One region of the Nocardioides luteus genome, then DNA from elsewhere that is predicted to be linked to it. Evidence: riboswitches for the same ligand, from Rfam matches in the RefSeq annotation. Region 1 holds a riboswitch; the other holds the start of a gene.
What was found. A riboswitch is a leader RNA that binds a small molecule or an ion and turns the genes downstream of it on or off. The one in region 1 is predicted to bind S-adenosylmethionine.
Positions count from the first base shown of each region.

Region 2: another riboswitch for S-adenosylmethionine. It lies ahead of HD557_RS06455 (aminotransferase class V-fold PLP-dependent enzyme); the one in region 1 lies ahead of thrC (threonine synthase).

Region 1 is NZ_JADOVJ010000001.1:619,602-627,271, forward strand. It holds gene HD557_RS02970 (trehalose-phosphatase) at 1-553, shown strand, start outside; gene lon (endopeptidase La) at 636-2,960, shown strand; SAM riboswitch class I at 3,124-3,262, shown strand; gene thrC (threonine synthase) at 3,274-4,545, shown strand; gene HD557_RS02985 (SGNH/GDSL hydrolase family protein) at 4,629-5,498, shown strand; gene HD557_RS02990 (AMP-binding protein) at 5,642-7,240, opposite strand; gene HD557_RS02995 (AMP-binding protein) at 7,319-7,670, opposite strand, start outside.
Region 2 is NZ_JADOVJ010000001.1:1,346,892-1,354,561, forward strand. It holds gene katG (catalase/peroxidase HPI) at 1-2,094, shown strand, start outside; gene HD557_RS06450 (transglycosylase domain-containing protein) at 2,224-4,695, shown strand; SAM riboswitch class IV at 4,770-4,883, shown strand; gene HD557_RS06455 (aminotransferase class V-fold PLP-dependent enzyme) at 4,942-6,261, shown strand; gene HD557_RS06460 (lipoate--protein ligase family protein) at 6,301-7,356, shown strand.

The sequences.
Region 1 (7,670 bases):
GCAGTACGGCAACGAGCGCTGGAGCGGCTCGGACCGGGTCGTCGTCGGACCGCCGCCGCCCGAGGGGCTGGGTGCCTTCGAGGAGGCGCTGCCGGCGGTGCTCGCCGCGCACGGGGCGCAGGACGCCTACATCGAGGAGAAGGGCCTGGCCGTCGGGGTCCACACCCGTCGGTTCCCCGACCCGGACGGTGTCGCCGCGCGCCTGCTTCCGCCGTTGACCGAGCTGGCTGCCGAGCACGGGCTGATGATCGAGCCCGGCAAGCAGGTCATCGAGGTGCGCGCCCCCGGCATGCACAAGGGCCACGCCATCGAGACGCTGATCTCGGTGGTCGAGCCGGGCGCGATCCTGTTCGGCGGTGACGACCTGGGTGACATCGAGGCGTTCGAGGCCGTCAAGGCCTGGGGAAAGACCACCGGGTCGCCGACGCTGCTCGTCTACTCCCACGCCGGGCCCGACCGTGGCCCGCTCGCCGGGCTGGCCGACCTCGAGGTCGCCGGGCCGGAGGGTGTGCTGGGGCTGCTGCGCCGGTTGGCTGACGACAGCGTCCGCTGACAGCGAACACGCTAACCGGAGGGAACATCCGGTTGCCCTCAGAAGTTGAGCCAGTATCACTCAACTTTCTAGGAGGGTCCGCATGGACAAGCTTCCTGTGCTGTTCGTCTCGGATGCCGTGGTCCTGCCGGGGATGGTCGTGCCCATCGAGCTCGACGAGGCCGCGCAGGCTGCCGTCGATGCCGCCCGAGCCGGCTCGGAGAGCCGGCTGCTGGTGGCGCCGCGGCTGGGGGACCGGTACGCGACGTACGGCGCTGTCGCCACGATCGAGCGCGTCGGCCGTTTCCGCGGCGGTGAGCCCGCGGCGGTGCTGAGGGCCGTCGGCCGCGCGAAGATCGGCTCCGGCGTGACCGGACCCGGTGCCGCGCTGTGGGTCGAGGTCGAGCCCGCCACCGAGACCACCACGGAGCACGCGAAGGAGCTGGCCGAGGAGTACAAGCGGCTGGTCGTCGCGGTGCTGCAGCGCCGTGAGGCCTGGCCGGTCATCGACCAGGTCAACCGGCTCACCGAGCCGTCCGAGATCGCCGACACCGCCGGCTACGCGCCCTACCTCGACGACGAGGCCAAGCGCGAGCTGCTGGAGACGCCGGACGTCGAGGAGCGGCTCGAGAAGGTGATCGCCTGGGCCAAGGACCACATCGCCGAGTCCGAGGTCAGCGACAAGATCGCCGAGGACGTCCGCGAGGGCATGGAGAAGACGCAGCGGGAGTTCCTGCTGCGTCAGCAGCTCGCCGCGATCCGCAAGGAGCTCGGCGAGGGCGAGCCCGAGGGCTCCGAGGACTACCGGGCCCGCGTCGAGGCCGCCGACCTCCCCGAGGCCGTACGCGAGGCCGCGCTGCGCGAGGTCGACAAGCTCGAGCGTGGCTCCGAGCAGAACCCGGAGACCGCGTGGATCCGCACCTGGCTCGACACCGTGCTGGAGCTGCCCTGGGGCGTGGTCACCGAGGACTCCACCGACGTGACCGCCGCCCGCGAGGTGCTCGACGCCGACCACCACGGCCTCGAGGAGGTCAAGGACCGGATCGTCGAGTACCTGGCGGTCAGGGCCCGGCGGGCCGAGCGTGGCCTGCAGGTCATCGGCGGACGCGGCTCGGGTGCCGTGGTGCTGCTGGCCGGTCCTCCGGGAGTCGGCAAGACCTCGCTCGGTGAGTCGGTGGCGCGCTCGCTCGGACGGAAGTTCGTCCGGGTCGCGCTGGGTGGTGTCCGCGACGAGGCCGAGATCCGCGGTCACCGGCGCACCTACGTCGGTGCGCTGCCCGGCCGGATCGTGCGGGCCATCAAGGAGGCCGGCTCGATGAACCCGGTCGTGCTCCTCGACGAGGTCGACAAGGTCGGCTCCGACTACCGGGGTGACCCCGCGGCCGCGCTGCTCGAGGTGCTCGACCCGGCGCAGAACCACACCTTCCGCGACCACTACCTCGAGCTCGACCTGGACCTCTCCGACGTGCTCTTCATCGCGACGGCCAACGTCGTGGAGCAGATCCCGAGCGCGCTGCTGGACCGGATGGAGCTGGTCACGATCGACGGCTACACCGAGGACGACAAGGTTGCCATCGCCCGCGACTTCCTGCTGCCCCGGCAGCTCGAGCGTGCCGCGGTGACCGCCGAGGAGGTCACGGTCGCCGACGAGGCGCTGCGTGAGCTGGCCGCGAACTACACCCGCGAGGCGGGCGTACGCCAGCTCGAGCGGCTCATCGCCAAGGCGCTGCGCAAGGCGGCGACGAAGCTGGCCACCGGCACGGAGCACGTCGAGGTCGACCTGGACAACCTCAAGGACCTCGTCGGACGGCCCCGGTTCACGCCGGAGTCGGCGGAGCGTACGTCGGTCCCGGGGGTCGCCACGGGACTCGCCGTCACCGGGCTCGGTGGGGATGTGCTCTTCATCGAGGCGTCGGCGTCCGACGGGCAGACCGGGCTGAACATCACCGGTCAGCTCGGCGACGTGATGAAGGAGTCCGCGCAGATCGCGCTCTCCTTCGTCCGCTCGCACGCCGCGGAGCTGGGCGTCGACCCGGCCGTGCTCGACCGTACGCTGCACGTCCACGTTCCCGCGGGTGCGGTTCCGAAGGACGGCCCGAGCGCCGGCATCACGATGGTCACCGCGCTCACCTCGCTGGCGACCGGTCGCCCGGTGCGCAGCGAGGTCGGCATGACCGGTGAGGTCTCCCTCTCCGGCCGGGTGCTGCCCATCGGTGGTCTCAAGCAGAAGCTGCTCGCCGCCCAGCGGGCCGGTCTGACCGAGGTCTTCGTGCCCCAGCGCAACGAGCCCGACCTCGATGAGGTGCCGGAGGACGTGAAGCAGGCGCTGAAGATCAACCTGGTGAGCGATGTCAGGGACGTCGTACGCGGCGCCCTGGCGCCCGCCGAGGGAGACGCCACCACGCAGAGCACGGTGGCTGCTGCCTGACCGGATCGTTCCGGATGCTGCCCGCTCGATGCCTCGTGCATCGAGCGGGCAGCTCGCATGTAGTCCGCGCCCGCTGAGCTGGTTTGTCCAGATAGCGGACGGTTGGTCCGCGGAGTGGAACCCGAGTGTGTGGGGCGCCGGATACCTGCCGTACGATCGCTACTGCTCATCGAGAGGGACTGAGGGAACGGCCCAGTGAAGTCCCGGCAACCGACCGCGAGCCTCCTCCCGACCACGGGCAGGGCGCGGAGCAGGTGCTAATTCCGGCCCGGCGCGAGAGACGTGATCGGGGAAGATGAGGAGGAGGTTTCTCATGAGCGCTGCGACCACGGAGACGAAGGGCCTGCGCGAGGGTGCTTTCGGCAACGCCTCGGCGCTGTCGTGCCGGGAGTGCGGCAACCAGATCGACCTCGGTCCGCACTACGCCTGTCCGGAGTGTTTCGGGCCACTGGAGGTGGCCTATGACTTCCCGGCCGTGACCCGCGAGGAGATCGAGGCCGGACCCCGCAACATCTGGCGCTACAAGGCGCTGCTGCCGGTGCCCGACGACATCGAGCAGAGCCCCAACACCGAGCCCGGCTTCACCCGGCTGCTGGACGCGAAGAACCTCGCGCGTGAGCTCGGCGTCGAGAAGATCTGGGTGAAGGACGACTCGACCAACCCGACCAACTCGTTCAAGGACCGCGTGGTCGCCTGCGCGCTGAGCGCCGCCCGCGAGCTCGACGCCAAGGTCTTCGCCTGCCCCTCGACCGGCAACCTGGCCAACGCCGTTGCTGCTGCCGGTGCCCGCGCCGGGATCCCGACCGCGGTCTTCATCCCCAGCAACCTCGAGCAGCCCAAGCAGGTCAACTCGGCCGTCTTCACCGACAACCTGATCGCCGTCGACGGCAACTACGACGACGTCAACAAGCTCGCCCAGGAGATCGCCGCGGAGGAGGACGGCTGGGCGTTCGTGAACGTCAACGTACGTCCCTTCTACGCCGAGGGCTCCAAGACCCTCGGCTTCGAGATCGCCGAGCAGCTCGGCTGGCGCCTGCCCGACCAGATCGTCATCCCGGTGGCCTCCGGATCCCAGCTGACCAAGGTCGACAAGGCCTTCAAGGAGCTGATCAAGCTCGGTCTGGTCGAGGAGAAGCCCTACCGGATCTTCGGTGCCCAGGCGACCGGCTGCAACCCGGTCGCGACCGCCTTCAAGGCCGGCGTCGACGCGATCCGCCCGGTCAAGCCCGACACCATCGCCAAGTCGCTGGCCATCGGCAACCCGGCCGACGGCATCTACGTCCTCGACGCCACCCGCTCCTCCGGCGGCGCGGTCGAGGAGGTCACCGACGACGAGATCCGCGCGGCGATCGTGCTCCTGGCCCGCACCGAGGGCATCTTCACCGAGACCGCCGGTGGCACCACACTCGCGGTCACCAAGAAGCTCGTCGAGACCGGCGCGCTCGACCCGAGCCTGGAGACGGTGATCATCAACACCGGCCACGGCCTCAAGACCCTCGACGCGGTCAGCGGCATCGTCGGCCCCCGCGCCACCATCGCCCCGAACTACGACGCCTTCGAGGAAGCCGGGCTCTCCCAGGCGTAGGTTGGCTTCGCGTTCACACTCGTGCGCTACAGATAAGGGATGTGAGCAGCGCGAAGACGAGTGAAGAGGCCAGGTGGCTCGGTATGGTCGCCGCCACCGCCGGAGTCGCCGGCGCGATCGGCGTGGTCGGGGCGGCGGCCGGTGCCGGGTTCGTGACGTTGCTGAAGAGACAGGCGGCGCACGCGCGCGACGTGATCGGCAAGCCTCTCGGCGAGGAGGCGATCGACGCCGACAAGGTCTACAAGAAGACCTACGGAGGTACGCCGGTCGAGCTCCTGATCCTCGGCGACTCGATCGCCGCCGGGCTGGGCGCGGAGACCAGGGGCGGCACCCTCGGCGCCCGGCTGGCCAAGGGCACGGCCAAGGCGCTGCAGCGGCCGGTGCGGCTGCGTACGGCCGCGGTGGTCGGGGCCGAGACCTCGATGGTCCCGGCCCAGCTCGAGTCGCTGCCGGAGCGCTACCGGCCCGACGTCGCGGTGGTCATCGTGGGCGGGAACGACGTCACGCACCGGGTGCCGCAGAAGGACTCCACCCGCGTGCTCGGTGAGGTCATCGACGCGTTGCGCGAGCGCGGCGCCGAGGTGGTCGTCGGAACCTGCCCGGACGTCGGTGCGGTGCGGCCGCTGCCGCAGCCGCTGCGCTCGCTTGGCCGCAGGATCGCCAAGCAGCTGGCCGACGGCCAGCGTGAGACCGCGCTGGCTCGGGGTGCCCACGTCGTCTCGCTCTCCGACGTCGTCGGCCCGTTCTTCATCACGAACCCCGACGAGATGTTCGCCATCGACCACTTCCACCCCAGCGCGATGGGCTACAAGCGCACCGCCAAGGCGATGCTGCCCTCCGTCCTGGCCGCCCTCGGCCAGCTCGAGCGGGTCCCGTTCGGCCACCACCTCCCCGAGCTCCCGCCCGAGGCGGAAGAGCCGCCTGCCCCGGACGACCCGGACCGGCAGCCCTGACCCGGCGCGTCAGTCCCGAAAAATCGCGCCGAGTCGGCGCAACTGTCCCAAGCAGCTGGGACAGTTGCGCCGACTCGGCGTGTGGTGGCGGGACAGTTGCGCCGACTCGGCGTGTGGTGGCGGGACAGTTGCGCCAGCTCGGGCTACTCGGGGTCGGCCTCGTCGGCACGCTTGCCGCCGGTGCTGAGCAGGTCGGCGGTGAGGCCGGTGGCGGCGCGGTAGTCGACGGTCCCCGCCGGCGTACGCGGCACCGACTCGACCAGCAGGACGAGCTTGGGCTCGTGAGAGTCCCCGAGCACCGATCGGGCGTGCTTGCGCAGGTCGGCGGCGGCGATCTCGGAGCCCGGGGTCAGCTGCACCAGCGCCGCGACCTGCTGGCCCCAGCGCGGGTGGGGCATGCCGAAGACGGCGGCGTCGACGACGTCGTCGTGGGCGAGGAGCACGCCCTCGATCGTCTCCGGGTGGATCTCGAGATCACCGGTCCGCACCAAAGTCGCGGCCCGGCCGAGCAGGGTGATCGAGCCGTCCTCCTCGCGACGGGCGAGGTCGCCGGGGAAGGTCCAGCGCCGGTTGTCGATCAGCTTGATCGCGGTGGCGGAGCGGGCGTTGTCCTTGTAGTAGCCGAGCGCGGCCGGGCCGGAGCGGGCCAGCAGCCCCTCGACGCCGGGAGCCGCCGGGGTGAGGTCGGGGTTGAAGACCTCCACCTCCGGGCCCACCATGAACCGCGCCTCACCGGGCGCGAGCGGCGAGCCGTCGTCGGCGCGGGAGCCGGTGACGCCGGTCTCCAGGGTGCCGTAGGAGTCGACGATGACGCGGCGGGCGAACGCGTTGCGCAGGACGGCGAGGACGCCGTCGGAGAGCGGTGCCGCGGTGTTGGAGACGCCCGCCAGCGAGTGCAGCGGCCAGCGCTTCTTGCCGACGAGGCGGGCGGCGGCCACCGGACGCGCCTGGGCGTCACCGAGGAGGGTGATCGCGGTGGCACCAGACTTCTCGGCGAGGTCGAGGAACGCCTCGGCCGAGAACGACTCGGAGGTGTCGAGCACCGCGGTGCCACCGGCGACCAGCGCCCGCAGGAGCAGCAGCTGGCTCTGGCCGTGCAGCAGCGGTCCACCGGCGAGCAGGACGACGCCCGAGTCGCGGGCGGCCGCCTCCGCGGCGAGCCCCTCGACCGACGGGATCGGCGCGTTGCGGCGGACGGTGTTCAGCGCCGCCCAGATCAGGTCCTCCTGGCGCCAGACCGCACCCTTCGGGGTGCCGGTGGTGCCGGTGGTGAAGATGATGTGCCAGTCGCCGGGCGTACGCCCGACCGTCGGCCGCTCCTTGGACGCCGCGGCGACCTTGGCGTCGTAGTCCGGGCCGAGGACGACCCGGTGGTCCAGCTTCAGCTCGAGCTCGTCGAGGTCGTCGGTGAACTCGGGGGAGACGATGGCCGCGACGCAGTCGGTGGCGGCGTACGTCCTGGCGAGCTCGTCACGCCGGTAGGCGTGGTTGATGTTGACCGGGATCGTGCGGGCCTTGAGGCACCCGTAGAGGGCGTCGACCCATTCGATCCGGTTGGTCGCGTGGACGGCGACCTGGGCACCCGGCTCGAGGCCGACGCTCAGCAGGTGGTTGGCCAGGCGCGTGGCACGCTCGTCGATCTCGGCGTACGTGTAGGCGCGCTCGGTGGTGATGACTGCGGTGCGGTCGGGGATCGCATCGGCCATCGCTTCCAGGATGTCGGGCAGTGTGAGGGGGATCACGGCGGACACAGGGCGTATGTGCCTTCCAGTTGATAGAGGGCCGTACGGCACCGAACCGTACGTCGGATCAGCCGGTCGTCACGTACGCGCCTCGAGCAGCTCGGTAGCGACCGTAGCGCTCGCACGATAGTCCACCTTGCTCACGGGCGTGCGGGGGACTCGCTCCACGAGCAGGATGTCCTTGGGCACCTTGTAGGCCGAGATCAGGCTGCGGCAGTGCTCCCGGAGCGCGTCGATCGAGGTCGCGGCGCCCTCGCGGAGCTGCACGAGAGCGGTGACCTGCTGGCCCCAGCGCTCGTGCGGCGTGCCGACGACCGCGGTGTCGAAGACGTCCGGGTGACGCAGCAGGACCGCCTCGACCTCCTCGGGGAAGACCTTCTCGCCGCCGGTGTTGATGCAGCCCGAGCCGCGCCCCAGGACGGTGATCGAG
Region 2 (7,670 bases), 730 kb from region 1:
ACCGTCGGCAGCGCCAACCAGGAATGGTGGCCCAACAAGCTGAACTTGAAGATCCTGGCCAAGCATCACCCTGCGGCCAACCCGGTCGACCCCGACTTCGACTACAAGACGGCCTTCGAGGCGCTCGACCTGGCCGCCGTGAAGGCTGACATCGCCGCGGTCCTGACCGACTCCAAGGACTGGTGGCCGGCCGACTTCGGCAACTACGGCCCGTTCATGATCCGTCTCGCGTGGCACGCCGCGGGCACCTACCGCAGCCACGACGGCCGCGGTGGCGCCGGCAGCGGTCAGCAGCGCTTCGCGCCGCTCAACTCCTGGCCCGACAACGTCTCCCTCGACAAGGGCCGCCGTCTGCTGTGGCCGGTCAAGGCCAAGTACGGCCAGGCGCTCTCCTGGGCCGACCTGTTCGTGCTGGTCGGCAACGTCGCGCTGGAGACCATGGGCCTGAAGACCTTCGGCTTCTCCGGTGGTCGCGAGGACGTGTGGGAGGCCGACGACGACGTCTACTGGGGCCCCGAGAAGGTCTGGCTCGACGACGAGCGCTACACCGGCGACCGCGACCTGCAGGCGCCGCTGGCCGCCGTCCAGATGGGTCTGATCTACGTCAACCCGGAGGGCCCCAACGGTGACCCCGACCCGCTGAAGTCCGCGGTGGACATCAAGGAGACCTTCCGCCGCATGGGGATGAACTCCGAGGAGACCGTCGCCCTCATCGCCGGTGGCCACACCTTCGGCAAGACCCACGGTGCCCACCCCGACGACCTGATCGGTCCGGACCCGGAGGCCGCGCCCCTGGAGAACCAGGGCCTCGGCTGGAAGAACGGTCACGGCACCGGTGTCGGCCCCGACGCGGTCACCTCGGGCCTGGAGGTCACCTGGACCTACCACCCGACCCGCTGGGACAACGAGTTCTTCCACATCCTCTACGCCTACGACTGGGAGCTCACCGAGTCCCCGGCCGGCGCCAAGCAGTGGAAGCCGAAGAACAACGGCGGTGCCGACCTGGTGCCCGAGGCGTTCGGTGACGGCAAGCGCGAGCCGCGCATGCTCACCTCCGACCTCGCCCTGCGCATGGACCCCGAGTTCGACGCGATCTCGCGCCGCTTCAAGGACGACCAGGACGCCTTCTCCGACGCCTTCGCCCGCGCCTGGTTCAAGCTGACCCACCGCGACATGGGCCCGAAGAGCCGCTACGCCGGCGCCGAGGTCCCGGCCGAGGACCTGCCCTGGCAGGACCCGCTCCCGACCGGTTCGGCGGCCACCGACGACGCCTCGATCGCCGCCGCCAAGAAGGCGATCGCCGAGTCCGGCCTCACCGCTCAGCAGCTCGTCTCCACCGCCTGGAAGGCTGCGGCCACCTACCGCAACTCCGACAAGCGCGGTGGCGCCAACGGCGGTCGCATCCGCCTCGAGCCGCAGGTGTCCTGGAAGGTCAACCAGCCCGACGAGCTCAAGCCGGTCATCGCCGCCTACGAGCAGATCGCGGCCTCGACCGGTGTCTCCTTCGCCGACGTACTCGTCCTCGCCGGTGGCGTGGGTGTCGAGCAGGCCGCGAAGGCGGCGGGCTACGAGGTGACCGTGCCGTTCACGGCCGGCCGCGTCGACGCCACCCAGGAGCAGACCGACGCGGAGAACTTCGGCTGGCTCGAGCCGGTGGCCGACGGCTTCCGCAACTACGACTCCGGGTTCCTCAACCTGCCCTCCGAGTTCCTCTTCATCGACCGCGCCAACCTCCTGGGCCTCTCCGCCCCCGAGGCGACCGTCCTCACCGGTGGTCTGCGCGTGATCGGCAACAACTGGGACGGCTCGGACCTCGGTGTCTTCACCAAGACCCCGGGCGCCCTGACGAACGACTTCTTCGTCAACCTGCTCGACTACGACCAGCAGTGGACCCCGTCCGCAGACGAGACGACCTACACCAGCACCAACGGCTGGACCGGTTCGCGCGTCGACCTGGTCTTCGGCGCCAACTCCGAGCTCCGCGCCATCGCCGAGCTCTACGCCGGCGACGACGCCAAGGAGAAGTTCGTCAAGGACTTCGTCAGCGCATGGGTCAAGGTCATGGAGAACGACCGCTTCGACCTGAAGAAGTGATCTGAGGCCGTACGCCGCGGCGTACGACCGACACGGAGGCCGGCCCCTGACGGGGTCGGCCTCCTTCGTCATACCCGCCGGGGTAGGATCATCGGCCGCCGCAATCAGTTGCCTAGGTCAGGTGGAGCAATGGAACACCGGAGCGCCGAGCCTCCGAAGGGTCCGACCGGTCCGCCGCCGTCGTGGCGGCCGCCTCCTCCGCCCGCCCCTCCGCCCGCCCCTCGGATCGCGGCCGAGCCGCCCCGGACCACGCCCAGCCGACCGGGTGCCCGTCGCGCCGCGCCCCGGCCCTCCACCGCCCGCGCCCTGCTCGCCAGGGCAGAGCCGGCCGCGGCCTGGGCCGCCGAGAAGTGGGCCGCGGCCAGAGCCTCGGCGACCAAGACCTCGGCCGCCACGGGCTCGGCGAACCGGCCCTCCGCGCCGCCGAGCTGGCGGCGCTGGGGAAAGCTCACCGCGAAGGTGGCACTGGTCGGCTTCCTGGCGATCGCCCTGATCGGCTCGATGACGGCGATCGTGGCGTACAACCGGATCACGGTGCCGGACCCCAACGCCGAGTTCGAGGTCGAGACCTCGTTCGTCTACTACAGCAACGGCAAGACCGAGCTCGGCCGCTACCAGGAGGGCGACCAGAACCGGATCAAGCTGGACGCCGACGAGATCCCGGAGATGGTCAAGCACGCCGTCGTCGCCGCCGAGGACCGCACCTTCTACGAGAACAGCGGCGTCGACGTGAAGGGCATCGTGCGGGCGGCGTTCTCCAACACCACCGAGGGCACTGCCGGGGGTGCGTCCACGATCACCCAGCAGTACGTCAAGAACTACTACCTCAACTCCGAGCGGTCCTACTCGCGCAAGCTGAAGGAAGCGGTCATCGCCCTGAAGCTCACCCGGCAGAAGAGCAAGGACCAGATCCTCACCGACTACCTCAACACGATCTACTTCAACCGCGGCGCCTACGGCATCGAGGCCGCCGCCAAGGCCTACTTCGCGAAGTCGACCAAGGACCTGTCTCTCCAGGAGACCGCCGCGCTCGCGGCGATCCTCAACAACCCGGCCGGTTTCGACCCGGCCAGCAGCACCTTCCGCGGCAAGGAGAAGCTGCTCGGCCGCTACCAGTACGTCCTCTCCGGCATGGTCGACCTCGGCTACCTGAAGCAGGCCGAGGCCGACAAGGTGAAGGACGCGCTGCCGAAGTTCCCCGCGAAGACGGTGCCGAGCCGGCTCGGCGGCCAACGCGGACACGCGCTCACCATGATCAAGGCCGAGCTGCTCGGCCTGAAGGGTGCCGACGGCAAGCCGCTGTTCACCGAGGAGAAGATCGACAGCGGTGGCCTGCGGATCACCGCGACGCTCTCGCCGAAGGTGATGAAGGCGTCGGCCACCGCGGCCAAGACCGTGAAGCCCAAGAACCGCAAGGCGTACGTCAAGAACGACCCGGAGCAGAAGAACGCCCTGCACGTGGCGACCGCCTCGGTCGATGTCGCCTCCGGTGCGCTGCTCGGCTTCTACGGTGGCCAGGACTACCTCGACAGCCAGCACAACTGGGCCGCGACCGGCGGCCACGCGGGGTCGACGATGAAGGTCTTCGCCACCGCTGCGGCGATCGCGAAGGGCTACTCGCTGGAGTCGACCTGGGCGGGCGACTCGCCGTTCACCACCTACACCGGCTCGCAGGTCGTCAACGAGGGCGAGCAGGCCGGCGTCGCCGACGGCATGGACTACGGCCAGTACATCACCATGCTCAAGGCGCTGGAGCAGTCGGTCAACACGGCCTACATCGACATGACCGAGTCGATGGGTGGGGCCGAGGAGGGGCGCAAGGCCGTCTACCAGACCGCGCTCGACGCGGGGCTGACGCCCGAGAAGGCTGACCCGAGGTATCCCGGCATCCCGAGCACGTCCGGCTACCTCACCGACCAGGACGACCGGATCGCGCTGGGCGGCGCCAACGTCAGCCCGATCAACATGGCCAACGCCTACGCCACGATCGCCAACGGCGGCTACCGCCACGACGTGCACGTGGTGAAGAAGGTCCGCGACCGCGCCGGCAACGTCCTCTACAGCTGGAACGGCCGCAAGAACGCCCGGCACGCGATCTCCGAGGACGTCGCCGCCGACGTGACGTACGCGATGCAGGGCGTGGTGCAGAGCGGCTCGGGCCAGAAGGCCCAGAGCATCGGCCGTCCGGTGGCCGGCAAGACCGGCACCGGCACCTGCACCAGCGAGCAGTACGTCTGCTCGTCCTGGTTCGTCGGGTTCACGCCGCAGATCGCGACCGCCGTGCGCTACTCGCGCGGCAACGGCGAGGGGAAGCTCGACGGTGGCTGGATGCCGTCCTACTTCGGCGCCGACTATCCCACCGAGACCTGGGCCGCCATCATGGCGAAGGCCATGGAGGGCAAGGAGGTCGAGAACTTCCCGGAGCCGGTCTACGTGGACGGCCAGGACCCCGAGCCCGGCCACGAGAAGCAGCTGATCGCGCCGCCGCCACCACCTCCGGAGGAGGACGACGGCGAGGAGTGCGACCCGATCGCGGAGTTCTTCGGCGCCTGTGAGGGCAATGGCAACGGCAACGGCAATCCCTGGGAGGGTCGTCCGTGATCTGAGATACGTGCCCACGTATCGAGATGACGAGTTGGTGGGCGCGCCCCGACTCGGGCAGCATCTTCGCCGAAGGTCACGACTGCCAGCGCGAAGCCCCGGCTTGCTGGCGGGCAACCCTCCCACGCGGTGGGGTGCTCCGGGTGACGACCAGGCCCTCGCCGAGGTGGCGCGGGCAAGCGCGTGCTTCGCCCGGGCAGCCCTCGCGCGGCCCTGGGGGAGCCATGACCCCCGAAGGGTGCCCCCATGTCACTGCTCCCGCTCGTCGGCTCGAAGACCCAGGTCCCGCTGCTGGACGGGTCGACCGCGACGTACGCCAACCTCGATGTCGCCGCGTCGGCGCCGGCCCTGCAGGCCGTGGCCGACCGGGTGGCCGAGGTCCTGCCCTGGTACGCCTCGGTGCACCGTGGCGCCGGCTACCTGTCCCAGGTCTCGACCGCCCTCTACGAGGAGTCGCGCGCGACCATCGGCGCCTACGTCGGAGCCCGTGAGGACGACGTCACCGTCATCACCCGCAACACCACCGACGCGGTGAACCTGCTGGCCGGCTGCGTACCCGGGCGGGTGCTCGTCCTCGACATCGAGCACCACGCCAACCTGCTCCCGTGGCACCGGGTCGACGCGGGCGTCACCGCCGTCACCGCCCGGGACACCCTCGCCGGCACCATCGACGCGCTCGCCGGCGAGCTGGCCCGCGGCGACTACGCCCTGGTGTCCGTCACCGGTGCCTCCAACGTCACCGGCGAGGCGCTGCCGATCGGCGAGATCGTCACCCTGGCCCATGCCCACGGTGCCCGGGTCCTCGTCGACGGCGCCCAGCTGCTCGCCCACCGCCACTTCTCGCTGGCCGTGACCGGCGCCGACTACGTCGCCTTCTCCGGCCACAAGCTCTACGCCCCCTACGGCGCCGGAGCCCTCGTCGGGCGCCGCGACTGGCTCGACGTCGGCACCCCCTACCTCGCCGGGGGAGGGGCGGTCGACGACGTGGAGGTCGGGGAGACCACCTGGCAGCCCGCCCCCGCACGCCATGAGGGCGGCTCGCCCAACGTCATCGGCGCCGCGGCGCTGGCCGCGGCGTGCACGACTCTCGGCGACCTCTCGGCCGCCGAGCTGGACCGCCACGAGGCGTCGCTGAGGGGGCGCCTCGTGGCCGGCCTGTCCGAGGTGGAGGGTGTCGAGATCCTCCGCCTGTGGCCGGACTCCGACGAGCCGGTCGGCGTGGTCACGTTCACCGTCGACGGCATCGAGCCCGGCCGGGTCGCGGCCTACCTCTCCGCCGAGCACGGCCTGGGCGTACGCGACGGCCGCTTCTGCGCCCAGCCGCTCCTCAAGCGCCTCGGGCACACCGGCGGCGCGGTCCGCGCCAGCATCGGCATCGGGACCTCGGCCGGCGACGTGGACCGGCTGGTGGCCGGCGTACGTGCTCTTCTCGACGGTGACGTCCGGGGCGACTACGTCCTCCTCGACGGCGCCTGGACGCTCGCCGAGGACCCGCGGCCGTTGGTCGGACCGGTCGGTCTCACCCGCCTCGCCGACACCGCCGGATCGTGCGGCGCGGCGGTGTAGTGCAGGGATGAATCCAGGCGCTCACGGTGTTGAGGAACTGTGAGTGAACGAGTGCATGGCGAGCGGAAGGTACGCGGCGGCAAGCTCGTCGTCGTCGACGCGACGGTCTCCGCTGATACGATCATCGACGTCGTCCTCTCGGGCGACTTCTTCCTGGAACCCGACGAGGCGCTGGGGTGGCTGACCGCGGCGCTGGAGGGACAGCCGGCGGACGCGTCCCTCGACCGGCTGACGGCCTCTCTGGACGCGGCCGCGCGTGACGCCGAGCTGGTCGGCTTCGGCACCCGCGACATCGCCCTGACGGTGCTGCGCGCGCTCGGCCGGGCCACGACCTGGGACGACCTCGACCTCGAGATCGTCGAGACCGGGCCGCTGTCGCCGACGATGCAGATGGCCCTCGACGAGGTCATCGTCCGCCAGGTCGCCGAGGGTCGCCGCGCGCCCAACCTGAGGTTCTGGGACTGGGCCAGCAGCGCGGTCGTGATCGGCAGCTACCAGTCGCTCTCCAACGAGGTCGACTCGGCCGCCGCCGAGCGTCACGGCATCGAGGTCGTACGCCGCATCTCCGGTGGGGGCGCGATGTTCATCGAGCCCGGCAACACGATCACCTACAGCCTCGCCGTGCCCGACACGCTCGTGGCCGGCATGTCCTTCCAGGAGTCCTACGCCTTCCTCGACGAGTGGGTGCTGCGCGGCCTGCGCAGCGTCGGCATCGAGGCCGCCTACGCCGGCCTGAACGACATCGCCTCGCCGGTCGGCAAGATCGCCGGCGCCGCGCAGAAGCGGGTCCCCGGCGGCGTCCTGCACCACGTCACGATGGCCTACGACATCGACGCCGACAAGATGCTCGAGGTGCTCCGGATCGGCCGGGAGAAGATGTCCGACAAGGGCACCAGGAGCGCGGCCAAGCGCGTCGACCCGATCCGTTCCCAGACCGGGCTCAGCCGCGAGAAGGTCGTCGAGGCGCTGCTGGCCGAGTTCGAGCAGAGCTTCGGGGCTGCGTACGTCGGGCTCGATCAGGCCACGATCGACGAGGCTGCCGCGCTGGTTGTTGGTAAGCACGGCGCGCGGGAATGGATCACTCGGGTGCCGTAGGTGTGGGGCTTGCCCCCATACGTTGTGAGGCCCGGCGACTTCGTCGCCGGGCCTCAAAGATTTGGACTCCGCTGCTCGGAGCGTTCCTTGGATGAGATGGGGGGGTCCTCATTCACGACCGACATCACGAGCAGCGGAGCGTCGCCAGTTTGGCACGCTGGAACTTGCCGTCGCAATAGGTGAAGGCCCCTCTGGCCATATTTTCTGTCGGTCGATCCGCAGGGCAGAACTCATGACCTATCGAAAGTGCCTTTCTAGAGGCCTTCGACCCTGTCACCGGCGGCGGGCGCGGGAGTATGGCGGGCCTGCGAATG